3 regions of the Priestia sp. 40 genome follow, and region 2 is predicted to be linked to each of the others. Evidence: riboswitches for the same ligand, from Rfam matches in the RefSeq annotation. Region 2 holds a riboswitch; each other region holds the start of a gene.
The links. Region 2 has a riboswitch for thiamine pyrophosphate ahead of ACO1DI_RS16970 (thiamine phosphate synthase). Riboswitches for the same ligand answer to the same signal wherever they lie in the genome.
Positions count from the first base shown of each region.

Region 1 (4,454 bases), 100 kb from region 2:
TACATATTAGTGGATGTACGTATTTCAATTGACCACTTTAAAACAATTAAGGAAGGTCATGATTTAGGACGAGAAATCAAAGCAACACTTATGAAAAAGCACGATAATATTCAGGAAGTATTAATCCATTTGAATCCTTATTATCCAGATTAAATAAGAAGCAGCGAAGTGTTATCTCGCTGCTTCTTATTATTTATAGATGTAGAAATTAATGAAATGAGTAGAATAAAATGATGAGGATTTTTATTTATAAAGAATCAAGTTTAATAAAATTGTATAAAGGGAATTGTATTTATTTATTGATGTGATAGGATAAAAAAGCATGTACATGCATTCACTACGAATGAAAGCAATGGACGGGTACATATAGATAATAATAAATGGTTTTGGGAGTCAAAGAAGGTGATGTTGAAGTGAAGGTAAGCATCAGATCAATCGTTAAAAAAGTCATGTTCACTCTGTTTATTGCGTATACGGCAGTGGTCATTTATGCAACTCTCATAAGGGAAAACGAACATGTTTACGGAAAAGCAATGAACTTGGATTTATTTAGCACGATCCGTCTGATGTGGGACAGTGGGAATATAATGCTCACTCTGACAAATATACTGGGAAATATTGTGATGTTTGCGCCGCTTGGAATGTTTATTCCTATGTTTATGAAGTGGTTTGATGGTTTTATTCAAGTGTTTACGACGGGTTTCTTAATCAGTTTTCTGATTGAAATTTTACAGTACAAGCTAACGGAACGAGTATTTGATATTGATGATATCTTTTTGAACACGCTAGGTACATTTATAGGCTGGGTTATTATTAAAATACTATATTGGGTTAAGAACATGCTGAAAGCACGTTTCAAAAAAAGATGAAAGGACTTCTTTACGAAGTCCTTTTTGCATCTTGTTGATAGAAACACTTAATGCAGCGCTTTACGGAAGAATGTGAGGATTCAACGATAATGTGCTGACAATTTTGCTGAACAAATAATAACTTTCTTTCAAGCAGCTTAATTTGTTCTTTAAGCTGTTCTACTTCATTATTGATAGATATTTGAACCACTGTTAACAAACTCTTTAGCTTTTTCTTTCATTCCTTCTTCTCTTACTTCGTTTACATCTTTTTCATTTTCTTGAGCCATGTTACGAATATCTTGGGAAATACGCATTGAACAGAATTTAGGTCCACACATTGAACAGAAATGGGCTGTTTTAGCACCTTCAGCGGGAAGTGTTTCATCGTGATATTCTTTTGCGCGCTCTGGATCTAGTGACAGGTTAAATTGATCATTCCATCTAAATTCAAATCTTGCTTTAGACAGCGCGTTATCGCGTTTTTGTGCTCCTGGATGGCCTTTTGCTAGGTCAGCGGCATGAGCAGCAATTTTGTAGGTAATAACCCCTTCTCGAACGTCTTCTTTATTTGGAAGACCTAAGTGTTCTTTTGGCGTTACGTAGCAAAGCATAGCTGTCCCAAACCATCCAATCATTGCAGCACCAATACCTGATGTAATATGGTCATAGCCTGGAGCGATGTCGGTTGTAAGCGGTCCAAGAGTATAGAAGGGAGCTTCTTGGCATATTTCCATTTGTTTATCTACATTTTCTTTGATAAGGTGCATAGGGACGTGTCCAGGACCTTCAATCATAACTTGTACATCGTGTTTCCAAGCAATTTTAGTTAGTTCGCCAAGCGTTTCTAATTCACCGAACTGTGCCTCATCATTAGCATCTGCAATGGAACCAGGACGTAGCCCATCGCCAAGGGAAATAGAAATATCGTATGCTTTACAGATTTCACAGATTTCTTCAAAGCGAGTATATAAAAAGTTCTCTTCATGATGAGCTAAACACCACTGCGCCAAGATGGATCCTCCGCGTGAAACAATACCTGTCGTACGTTTCGCTGTTAGAGGAATATAGCGTAAAAGAACACCTGCGTGAATAGTAAAGTAATCAACACCTTGTTCTGCTTGTTCAATTAATGTATCGCGGTATGCTTCCCACGTTAGATCTTCTGCTACGCCTTTTACTTTTTCAAGCGCTTGGTAAATAGGAACGGTCCCTACAGGAACAGGCGAGTTGCGGATAATCCATTCGCGTGTTGTATGGATATCTTTTCCTGTTGATAAATCCATAATTGTATCGGCTCCCCAACGCGTTGCCCATGTCATTTTTTCTACTTCATCTTCAATAGCTGAACGAATAGCTGAATTTCCGATATTAGCATTAATTTTTACATGGAATTTGCGGCCGATAATCATCGGTTCGCTCTCAGGGTGATTGATATTATTAGGGATAATCGCACGTCCTCTTGCTACTTCTTCACGCACAACTTCAGGATCCATCTGTTCACGAATAGCGATAAACTCCATTTCGGGTGTGATGACTCCTTTTTTCGCATAGTGCATTTGCGTTACATTTTGATTTTTTTTTGCGCGCAGCGGTAAACGACTAGTGTTAAAGCGCTCGTACTGATCTCTTGGATCACCATCATAATAACCGTTATCCTGTGGCTGAACAGTACGGCCTTGATATGTTTCTACATCGTTTCGTTCTGCAATCCACTTTTCGCGCAGAGCCGGTAATCCTTTTTGTAAATTAATTTCATAACGGGGATCTGTATAAACACCGCTCGTGTCGTATACACGTACGGGACTATTTTCTTCTTCACCAAAAGATCCTGTAGTAGGAGACTGATGAATTTCACGCATAGGTACTTTAAGGTCTTCTCTGGATCCTTGGACATATACTTTGTGACTGTTTGGAAAAGGCTTTTTCATAGAAACTGATACATTTTGTTTTGACATTACATATTCCTCCGGTTTCGCATAAAGTGTAGCTATACCGAACCATAAAAAAATCGGGTTCTGTGATAGACAGAACCCGATGGAATAGGCGAAAAAAGAATAAACATATACTATTCTTTTCAAGACTACTTCCCTCCGCTGGTATAACCCAAATCAGGTTCAAAGGGTTAAAGAGTTTTATTGCACTCTTCTCTCAGTCTGAGCTATCAGACACCCCTAGTAGAAATAACATTCGAATTATTCAATTTACGGCTTAAGTTTACCATCATTCGGTAAAAAATCAACCCTTAATATAAAAAAGCTAGACAATTAGCGTTGTCTAGCAGCGTCGATTGCAATTACAATAGCTGTAATAATATGCATGATAAATCCTAAAAATGGAATCCAAGCAACCAGTGAGGTAACAAGCCCTAGTATGTTTCCATAAGCAGATAACCCGCGTCTATTCGCTAAAATGAGTGTGATAGCATGAAGAATAAATCCAATAAAAAGAGGGGTATAACTAAAGCCCATAACAATCCCAGCGCCAATTAAAGGAATTCCGAGTAACGCTTCATACCCAGCAGTAACCCATTTCATTGTACGTACATTTCCATTCATAGTAAAAAGCCTCCTAAAAAAGATACTATTATATACGAGAAAAGAGAGAAAAAAGTTTCAAATTACTTAGGGGATATGTCGTATAAGCAAGCACTAGTTGATTAAAATGATAGATGACAGTAAAGGGTATGGAAAAAACATAATGATTTAGTCATTTTTTCACACCAAAGAAAAATAGTCTAGATGATTCATTTTTAGCTAAGGGCCCGGAATGTATACCGAACACAGCGACTGCTTTTTAAAACAAATAAAAGCTGATATCTTGTTTTTGGGTTCTAGCATGTAAGGTTTTTATTACAAATTATTAAAGATTCTTATCTTTTTGCAAATACACATTGTATTTCATAGTTTTAACAATTATGATAAAAAAGCAAGTGTCAAAATAGGAAAATAGTTGAGCATGTAAAACGAAGCGATAAGCTTATTAATTTGAAAGAAAGGCAAGGTATATAGCTTTATGTGGGAAATTATTGTAGCAATCATTTTAGGGATTGTAGAAGGTTTAACAGAGTTTGCTCCTGTTTCGTCAACTGGGCATATGATTATTGTGGATGACCTGTGGTTAAATTCAAAAGAATTATTTTCATCTCCAGTAGCTAATACATTTAAAATTGTTATTCAGCTAGGGTCGATCTTAGCAGTAGTTGTTATTTTTAAAGATCGTTTTATTAATTTATTAGGATTGGGAAAAAAACCAGCTGCTCCAATTGGACCGACAAATCGCTTGAATTTAATGCAGGTAATTGTTGGTCTGTTACCCGCAGGAGTGTTAGGACTTTTGTTTGATGATTACATTGATGAACATTTGTTTTCTTTAAATACGGTGCTAATTGGCTTAGTGGTTGGAGCTGTATTAATGATTCTAGCAGATTTGTTTGGACCTAAACGTCCGCGTGTAGAGACGGTGGACCAAATGTCTTATGGACAAGCACTAGGTATAGGACTGTTTCAATGTATTGCTCTTTGGCCAGGTTTTTCTCGTTCAGGCTCAACGATTTCAGGAGGGGTTCTTCTTGGAATGAGCCATAAGGCAGCCGCAGATTTTACA
Region 1 covers NZ_JBMPZA010000015.1:511,056-515,509, reverse strand. The annotation lists gene ACO1DI_RS17485 (cation diffusion facilitator family transporter) at 1-153, shown strand, start outside; gene ACO1DI_RS17480 (VanZ family protein) at 414-869, shown strand; gene thiC (phosphomethylpyrimidine synthase ThiC) at 1,037-2,806, opposite strand; TPP riboswitch at 2,920-3,034, opposite strand; gene ACO1DI_RS17470 (hypothetical protein) at 3,116-3,406, opposite strand; gene ACO1DI_RS17465 (undecaprenyl-diphosphate phosphatase) at 3,864-4,454, shown strand, end outside.
Region 1: another riboswitch for thiamine pyrophosphate. It lies ahead of thiC (phosphomethylpyrimidine synthase ThiC); the one in region 2 lies ahead of ACO1DI_RS16970 (thiamine phosphate synthase).

Region 2 (4,454 bases):
TTTAGAATTTGGATTAAATGGATTTTTAAGGGATATCCGAGGAGTAAAAAGGAAGTTTCATGCGACGATTTTCTCTTTCATTTTTTCATGACTTTTGGTGCAATAAACATATAGTTAAATGTTAAGGTAGAAATAAATTCCTTATGGTACACTTAAAGAAGAATTTATGAAACGGAGCGATATGATGAAAGCCATAAACTTAATCTCAATTGCCTTTGGTGCTATCGCTGGTACGTATGCACGTTATTTTCTAAATCTTTCCTTATTATATACGGGGTATCCAATAGGAACAGTAATTGAAAACCTATTAGGTAGCTTCATATTAGGACTATTAACGGGATTTTTTGCGTGGAAACAGCCAAAGGAATGGATCAAGCTTGGACTAGGCGTGGGCTTATGCGGCGGTTTTACCACGTATTCAACGTTTGCAGGAGACTTCGTTTCTCTCACTCAGCATTATTTATGGGGTGGAGCCATTTATTTCATTGTCTCTTTAGTAGGCGGAATCCTTTTTGCTTTAGCAGGCTATCTATGCGGTGAAACGGCAGGAAAAAATTTAGTAAAAGTACATGAGGTGAAGTAAATGAGCATAGTGAGCTTGGCACTTGGGGGGCAGCTGGAGGCATATGCCGTTATCTTTTGGGATTAAAGGTTACAAAAACAGCTTCAAATCCTCCTTTTCCAGTATCAATGCTGTTTGTTAACTTGCTTGGTGCGTTTGGACTTGGTCTTTTTTACGGTAGTTATTATGGAAAGGTTCCGAGTCATGCTTATAATGATTCAATATTTCTAATGATCGGCATTGGTTTTTTCGGGGCTTTTACCACTTTTTCAACGTTTAGTGTGGAAACCGTGCAGTTAATTCGAGAAAAATCTTATCAGAAAATGTTGGTGTACGTGGGGATTTCAGCATTTGGAACAATTGGTTTATTTACAGTGGGTTTACTGGCAGGAACGTTTTTATTTAAATAAAGAGAACGTTTCTAGTAGGGAAAAACAAAAAGACGGAGAAGTAGAGAATGGATAGAAAAGCAGAAGTTTGGAAATACATTTTGTTGATTGTTGCTGTTGCAGGTCAGATCATCGGTTTTTTATTTTTATTTATAAATGTTGTGGCGGCATTTATTTTTTACGGTTTTTATATTCTAACTTTTATTATGTTACTCCTGCTGTTTATATGGGATCGGAAAAAGGAAAAAGACAAAGAAGAATTTGACGACTATACCGATTACTAACCATATAAAAAGCAGAATGGTGCGGTGCGCCGGGCCTCTTAGTAAAGAAGCTTAAAAGATACATCTATAAAAGGAAGAGAGCCGTAAGAGCATAAAGAGATATTGTATTTACATCTAGTTGTGTTATAATTTTAAGTGCAAAAACAAAATCAATAAATAGCAATCACTAGGGGAGCTTTTTGAAGCTGAGACGAATGCATTTCGGACCCTTTGAACCTGATCTGGTTTGTACCAGCGTAGGGAAGTGGCGATCATGTTTACATAACGATACATGCTAACCACTCTACGTTGTAGGGTGGTTTTTTTGTATGTAATAAAGCCCTCTACACAAGATAAAGTGATTGAAATTTCTCTTTATTCTGAATGGAAAGGTTTCGATCATATGGATATTCCTAAATTTCATGTCATTACAACAGATAAGCAGCCAATTGAAGAGGTTCGGGACATTTTAACGGCTATCGTGCCTTTTGCGGGTGCCATTCATATTAGAGAAAAAAAGAAAACAGCAAAGCAGATTCAATGTTTACTAGAAAGCCTGCCATTTTGTCGCTCTAAAATTATTGTAAATGACCGAGTTGATGTAGCGCATGCTTTAAAAGCAAAAGGGGTGCAGCTTGCCTATCATAGTTTAGACGTTTCGTGCGTTAGAGACGCATTTCCTTCTCTTATTGTCGGAAAATCAGTTCACTCTGTGGAAGAAGCTCTAGAAGCTGAAAAAGATGGAGCTCACTATATTCTATACGGACATATTTATTCAACTCATTCAAAAAAAGAATTAAAAAGCCGAGGGATAGCAGCGTTAAAAGAAGTAGTAGACGCTGTGAAGATACCAGTTATTGCGATTGGTGGAATTACACCTGTAAATGCCAAAGAGGTGCTGCAAACAGGAGCACACGGTATAGCTGTGATGTCTGGTGTCATGCTTGCGCAAGATCCGCTTAAAGCAATCAAACAATATTCTCATATATGGACATCTGGAGGTGGAGAAAATGAAGCAGCATTATGATGTACTGTTAGTCGGAGGAGGCATAATTAGCTCTTCTATCGCTTATCATTTGTCAAAACAAGGAGCGTCAGTAGCCATTCTTGAGCGCAATCAAATTGGTTGTGAAGCTTCAAGTGCAGCTGCTGGTATTTTAGGTGCTCAAGCTGAAATTGATGAAGAAGGTCCTCTTTTAGACCTTGCTATTAAGAGCAGAAGTATGTTTCCTGAACTGGTGAAGGAACTAAAAGAAAAAACGGCAATCGACGTAGAGCTTATTCAAAAAGGCTTATTAAAAGTCGCTGTAACAGAAGAAGATGCACACGTATTAAAGAAAAAAGCCGATCAGCATCATCAATGGGACAAAGATGTAAGATGGATCGACGTAAAAGAAGCGCGGTTGTTAGAACCGGGGCTCTCTCCAGACATATACGGAGCCATTACAATACCTGGAGACGGCCAGCTAGCTCCGGCTAAGTTAACACATGCTCTTGCTCATGGAGCCTTGTATCACGGAGCAGATGTATTTGAATACTGTGACGTTCATTCTCTTATTACGGAAAATGAAACAGTAAAAGGTGTACAGACGTCTAAAGGCTCTTTTTATGGAGGAAAAGTAGTGATCGCAGCAGGCTCATGGGCTAAACGTTTTATTTCTTCTGAACATTTAGGTCAGGTATTTCCTGTAAAAGGAGAGTGTATTGCTCTTCAAAGTCATAAGCCGCTGCTTTCTAAAACGATTTTTTTAGATGAAGGTTTTTATTTAGTGCCAAAGGCTGGTGGAAGAATCGTAATCGGGGCAACTAAGCTGCAGCATGATTTTACTAAGACCGTTTCTGCACAAGGTATTCAATTTCTGCTGGATAAAGCTGCTGTGCTTCTGCCGGCTATTAAAGAAGCCACATTTGAAAAAGCATGGGCAGGTCTTCGTCCACAAACAAATGATGGCTGGCCTTATTTAGGAGAGCATCCTGAAATAGCGAATCTACACATGGCGTTTGGCCACTACCGAAACGGTATTTTATTAAGTGCTGCAACTGGAAAAATTATGGCTGATGCTTTGGTAGGGAAAGAGCCGAATCATTCATTTTTTACATCATTTCAGCTAACGAGAGTAATGGAGGGAGTTCATTGAATCTAATCATTAATGGTAAGAACGTTACTGTTGGAGATGAAATTGAAACGGTCGAGCACTTGTTGCAGGCTCAGAACCTGCATGAACGAGTGGTAATTGTTGAGCTAAACAAGAACATTTTACAAAAAGAAGAACATAGTGATGCAAGTTTAAAAGATGGAGATACATTAGAAGTCGTTTCATTTGTAGGAGGAGGATGAAGAGTATGTTAAAAATTGGACAATATACATTTAATTCACGTTTATTATTAGGAACAGGGAAATTTCCGGACTTTACGACTCAGCGTCAAGCGGTAGAAGAGTCGGAAACAGAAATTTTAACATTTGCTGTTAGACGAATGGATATTTTTGATCAAAATCAGCCTAATTTACTAGAAGCGCTTGATGTGAAGCGTTTCACTCTGTTACCTAACACGGCTGGAGCAAAAACTGCAGAAGAAGCGGTACGTATTGCTAAATTAGCTAAAGCTTCTGGACTTTGTGACATGGTGAAAGTAGAAGTAATTGGATGTGATAAAACGCTGCTTCCTGATCCAGTTGAAACATTAAAAGCTAGTGAAGAGCTGTTAAAGGAGGGCTTTACCGTTTTACCTTACACATCAGATGATGTTTTACTTGCGCGTCGTTTAGAGGAGTTAGGCGTACATGCCATTATGCCAGGAGCTTCGCCTATCGGTTCAGGTCAAGGTATTATTAATCCGTTGAACATGCGTTTTATCATTGAACAATCAACTGTTCCAGTAATTGTAGATGCAGGTATTGGAACGGCTTCAGATGCGGCTCAAGCTATGGAGCTAGGAGCAGATGGTGTGTTATTAAATACAGCTGTTTCAGGAGCAAAAGATCCTGTGAAAATGGCTCGTGCTATGAAGCTAGCGATTGAAGCAGGAAGAGCAGCATTTGAAGCAGGACGTATTGAAAAGAAACAATATGCAACGGCAAGCAGTCCAACAGAAGGGATGAGTATCGGTTGATTAATCGTTATTCCCGCCAAGAACTGTTTCAACCTATTGGAAAAGGCGGACAGCAGCAAATTCAAGAAAAGCATGTTCTGATTGTAGGAGCAGGTGCTCTTGGAACAGGGAACGCCGAGGCCCTTGCGC
Region 2 covers NZ_JBMPZA010000015.1:407,354-411,807, reverse strand. The annotation lists gene ACO1DI_RS16985 (fluoride efflux transporter FluC) at 185-583, shown strand; gene ACO1DI_RS16980 (fluoride efflux transporter FluC) at 640-972, shown strand; gene ACO1DI_RS16975 (hypothetical protein) at 1,020-1,235, shown strand; TPP riboswitch at 1,394-1,495, shown strand; gene ACO1DI_RS16970 (thiamine phosphate synthase) at 1,618-2,241, shown strand; gene thiO (glycine oxidase ThiO) at 2,225-3,352, shown strand; gene thiS (sulfur carrier protein ThiS) at 3,349-3,552, shown strand; gene ACO1DI_RS16955 (thiazole synthase) at 3,558-4,325, shown strand; gene ACO1DI_RS16950 (thiazole biosynthesis adenylyltransferase ThiF) at 4,322-4,454, shown strand, end outside.

Region 3 (4,454 bases), 350 kb from region 2:
TTTAGTCATTAATCCTGCCATAGCTGATATTAAACTTTTTGGGGAAGCACTTCTGCCGGGGCGGGGTGGCTTAATAGGCGTATTGCTTGCAGCAATCTTTATGGCCGTGTTAGAAAAACGAGTACGTAAATTTGTCCCTCAGTCACTGGATATTATTATTACACCAACCGTTACGGTGTTAATTACAGGAATTATTACGTATGTGGTATTCATGCCAATCGGCGGCTTGATTTCAGACGGAATCACAAAAGGTCTTTTAGGAGTTTTAGAGGTTGGAGGAGTTGTAGCAGGCTTTGTTTTAGGGGCAACGTTCTTGCCGCTCGTCATTACGGGACTGCATCAAGGCCTTACTCCTGTTCATTTAGAGCTTATCAATTCAATTGGAGATGATCCGCTTCTTCCTATCCTAGCAATGGGCGGAGCCGGTCAGGTCGGTGCAGCTTTTGCTATTTATATCAAAACAAAGAAAAAACGTTTAAAGCGAGCAATTGGAGGCGCACTTCCTTCAGGACTGCTCGGAATCGGAGAGCCACTTATTTTTGGAGTCACACTTCCTTTAGGGCGGCCATTCTTAACCGCTTGTCTTGGAGCTGGAATCGGCGGAGCGTTTCAGGCGCACTTCCATATTGCAACTGTAGCAGTGGGAGTATCAGGTTTACCGCTTACGTTTTTAGTTCATGCGCATCAAATTCTTCTTTATTTACTTGGATTAGTTATTGCTTACGCAGCAGGCTTTATTTGTACCTATTTCTTTGGATTTAACGATGAAATGGCGAGGGAGTTTGAATGATTGGCATTTCGTTTTATTTGAACGATAGAGATGCCAAACAAAGATTAGTAGAAGCGAGTGAATGCGGCGTTACACGCGCATTCACTTCACTTCACATTCCAGAGGAAAAAGGAGATTTGGCTGAACGGGCAAAAGAATTGCTTCATGTGGCTAGAGAGTGTGGAATAAGCGTGTATGCAGATGTATCCAAGGATACACCAGTTCATTTAGGTATCGAAAGCCTTATGACTCTATCTTCACTTGGCGTATCAGGTATTAGACTAGACGATGGCTTTAGCGTAGAAGAAACGATTTTACTTGCGAATGAGTTTTATATTGCCCTTAATGCAAGTACATTGTCAAAACAAGAAATAGAAGCGCTGTTATCTGCAGGCCTTCATCATCATCAGCTGCTTGCTTGGCATAATTTTTATCCGCGGCCTGAAACAGGGCTTGAAGAAACGTTTTTTCAACAGCAGACAGATTTATTCAATGAACTTTGTATTCCAGTGTGTGCTTATACTCCTGGAGAAGGCGAAAAGAGAGGTCCTATTTATCAAGGTCTTCCTACTAGAGAGAAGGACCGTAATAGATGTCCTTTTATCTCTGCAGTAGATTTATACGGATGCGGAGTAACGGAGGTTTATATTGGAGATCCATACGCCAGTTCAAGTTTATTAAAACGTTTAGTTCAATATCAAGAAAACCGCATTATTCCGCTACGCATTCGTTCACCTCATATACAGGGAACGTACAGCGTGCGTCCGGATATATCAAGAGACGTTCTGCGTTTGGTGGATACACGATCTGTAGAACCAGTGCCGCCATATCATACAGTCGAGCGCGGAATTGGAGCAATTACAATGGACAATGATGGCTACGGACGTTACAGAGGAGAGGTTCAAATAGCTAAAAGGAATTTGCCTGCAAATGCTAATGTTAACGTGATTGGGCATGTGATAGAAGAAGATCATGAACTGCTTTCGTTAGTGAGATCGGGTCAAAAACTTGAGCTTATTACTGTCTAAATGGAAAAAACGTGTATTTTTAAAGAAGCCAATAGCTAACTAGTAATCTTACAAAAACAAAGAGCACACACTGCTTGAAGAAGGTGTGTGCTTTTTATTTTACTAAAAAGGAAACTATTTTCATTACCCTATCATGAACCTTTCTATTGAATAAAACGCTTTACTATGATAAAACTATTACAGGTAAACATATGATAATAGATTAATTTCATAGAGATACAACACCACTAGGGGTGCTTTCGAAGCTGAGAGAGACGAGAAGTCTTAACCCTTATAACCTGAACTAGGTAATACTAGCGTAGGAAAGAGGTATTGTAATGCATGTTTTGTATGGGATTTCCTTACGAACTCGTTATAATAATTTTGTGTACATAAACAAAAACACTTCTTTCCTGCGAAAGAAGTGTTTTTTTATGCGTAAAGGAAGGTGTCATAAATGGAAGAAACAATTGATTTGCTTGTCAAACAGGTAGAGGAGCGCAAAGGAGAGTTAATCCAGTTATTAACAACGCTTGTTTCGTATAAAACGCCAGCGCCTCCTGCACGAAATTCTCGTGAAGCGCAGCTGCACGTAGCGAATTTTCTTAAAAACTGCGGTTTCTCCATTGATATGTGGGACTTATATTCTAACGACCCCATCGTAGTGGGTACGTTAAAAGGACAAAAATCAGCTGACTATCAAAGCCTGATTATTAACGGTCATATGGATGTTGCTGAGGTACAAGAAAATGAAAAATGGGAAACAGATCCGTTTGAAGCTGTCGTGAAAGACAATAAAATCATCGGACGCGGAGTTGCTGATATGAAAGGCGGCTTGGCAGGAGCGTTGTTTGCAGTTCAGCTTTTAACGGAAGCAGGAATCAAACTGCCGGGAGACTTGATTTTTGAATCCGTTGTAGGAGAAGAAGTAGGAGAGGCAGGTACGCTGCAATGCTGTCAGAAAGGGTATACAGCTGACTTTGCGCTTGTAGCGGATACGAGTGATTTACATATTCAAGGTCAAGGCGGAGTGATCACGGGATGGATTACGATAAAAAGCAGTAAAACCTATCATGACGGTACACGCCGAAGTATGATTCATGCTGGAGGAGGGCTTTTAGCCGCAAGCGCTATTGAAAAGATGGCAAAAGTGATCGGAGGGCTGCAAGAATTGGAGCGTCACTGGGCTGTTACAAAGAGCTATCCAGGATTTTTGCCAGGGACAAATACGATTAATCCAGCAGTAATCGAAGGCGGAAGACATGCTGCTTTTATTGCAGATGAATGCAGGCTGTGGATCACCGTTCACTATTATCCCAATGAATCGTACGACCAAGTATCAAAAGAAGTGGAAGAATACATTTTAGCTATTGCAAAAGCGGATCCATGGTTAAAAGACAATCTGCCAACCTTTGAATGGGGAGGCACATCGATGATTGAAGACAGAGGAGAAATCTTTCCGTCATTAGAAATTGATGAAAATCATGCAGGAGTGCAGCTGCTTGCAAAGACTCATGAACAAATGGAAGGGAAAAAGCCTCCAATTGATGTGTCAACTAGCGTAACAGACGGGGGATGGCTAGCTGATGCGGGAATTCCGGCGGCTATTTACGGTCCGGGAAATTTAGCAAATGCACATGCTGTGAACGAACAATTAGATATTAATCAGCTTGTTCAATATACAAAAGTGATGGTGCAGTTCATTTATACGTGGCTGCATACGCATAAGGAGTGATCATCATGAAATTTAGTGAACGATTATACGAAAAGCTGCAGCCTATTTGGCGTCAAAATCATAATCATCCCTTCGTACAGGGAATGGGAGACGGAACGCTTGAAAAGGAAAAGTTTCGCTTTTACATGATTCAAGATTACCTTTACCTAATTGATTATGCCAAGTTATTTGCAATTGGAGTCATGAAAGCTACCGATCTTCAAACGATGGGGAAATTTGCAGGCCTTTTAGATTCTACGTTAAATGAAGAAATGAGCCTTCACCGTGAGTATGCCAAGAAATTTGAAATCAGCGAAAAAGAATTAGAAAAAGCGCAGCCATCGCCTACAACGCTTGCATACACACACTATATGCTACACGTTGGTCAAAGCGGAACATTAGCTGAATTAGTGGCGGCTCTTTTGCCTTGTATGTGGAGCTACTGGGAAATAGGAAAAGAACTCAGTGAAAAGCCTGGAGCTAGCAATGAATTTTACCGCGAGTGGATTGAAATGTACAGCTCAGAAGAATTTGGAGAACTTGCGACGTGGTGTATCAACTTATTTGACTCACTTACTGAAGACAAATCAGAAGCGGAGTTAGAAAAGCTCGAAGAAATTTTCTTAAATACGACGCGTTTTGAGTATATGTTCTGGGATATGGCTTATAACGAAGCGATGTGGCCAATTCATGAATAACTCTGTGTTATCTTTTCAAAACGTCAGTTTTACGTACAAAAATGGTGATAAAGCGATTTTAAAATCATTAAACTTAGACGTGAAAGAAGGCGAGTTTGTCAGTATCGTTGGAGCGAGCGGATCTGGAAAAAGTACGTTGTTTCGTCTCATTACAGGTCTTGAACAGCAGAGTGAAGGCGATATCGTGATTAACGGGCAGTCTTATGAAAAGCGACTAGGAAAAGTAGGCTACATGCCGCAGCAAGATTTGCTGCTTCCGTGGCGTA
Region 3 covers NZ_JBMPZA010000015.1:59,275-63,728, reverse strand. The annotation lists gene ACO1DI_RS15245 (PTS transporter subunit EIIC) at 1-790, shown strand, start outside; gene ACO1DI_RS15240 (MupG family TIM beta-alpha barrel fold protein) at 787-1,797, shown strand; TPP riboswitch at 2,017-2,119, shown strand; gene ACO1DI_RS15235 (acetylornithine deacetylase) at 2,234-3,511, shown strand; gene tenA (thiaminase II) at 3,517-4,188, shown strand; gene ACO1DI_RS15225 (ABC transporter ATP-binding protein) at 4,181-4,454, shown strand, end outside.
Region 3: another riboswitch for thiamine pyrophosphate. It lies ahead of ACO1DI_RS15235 (acetylornithine deacetylase); the one in region 2 lies ahead of ACO1DI_RS16970 (thiamine phosphate synthase).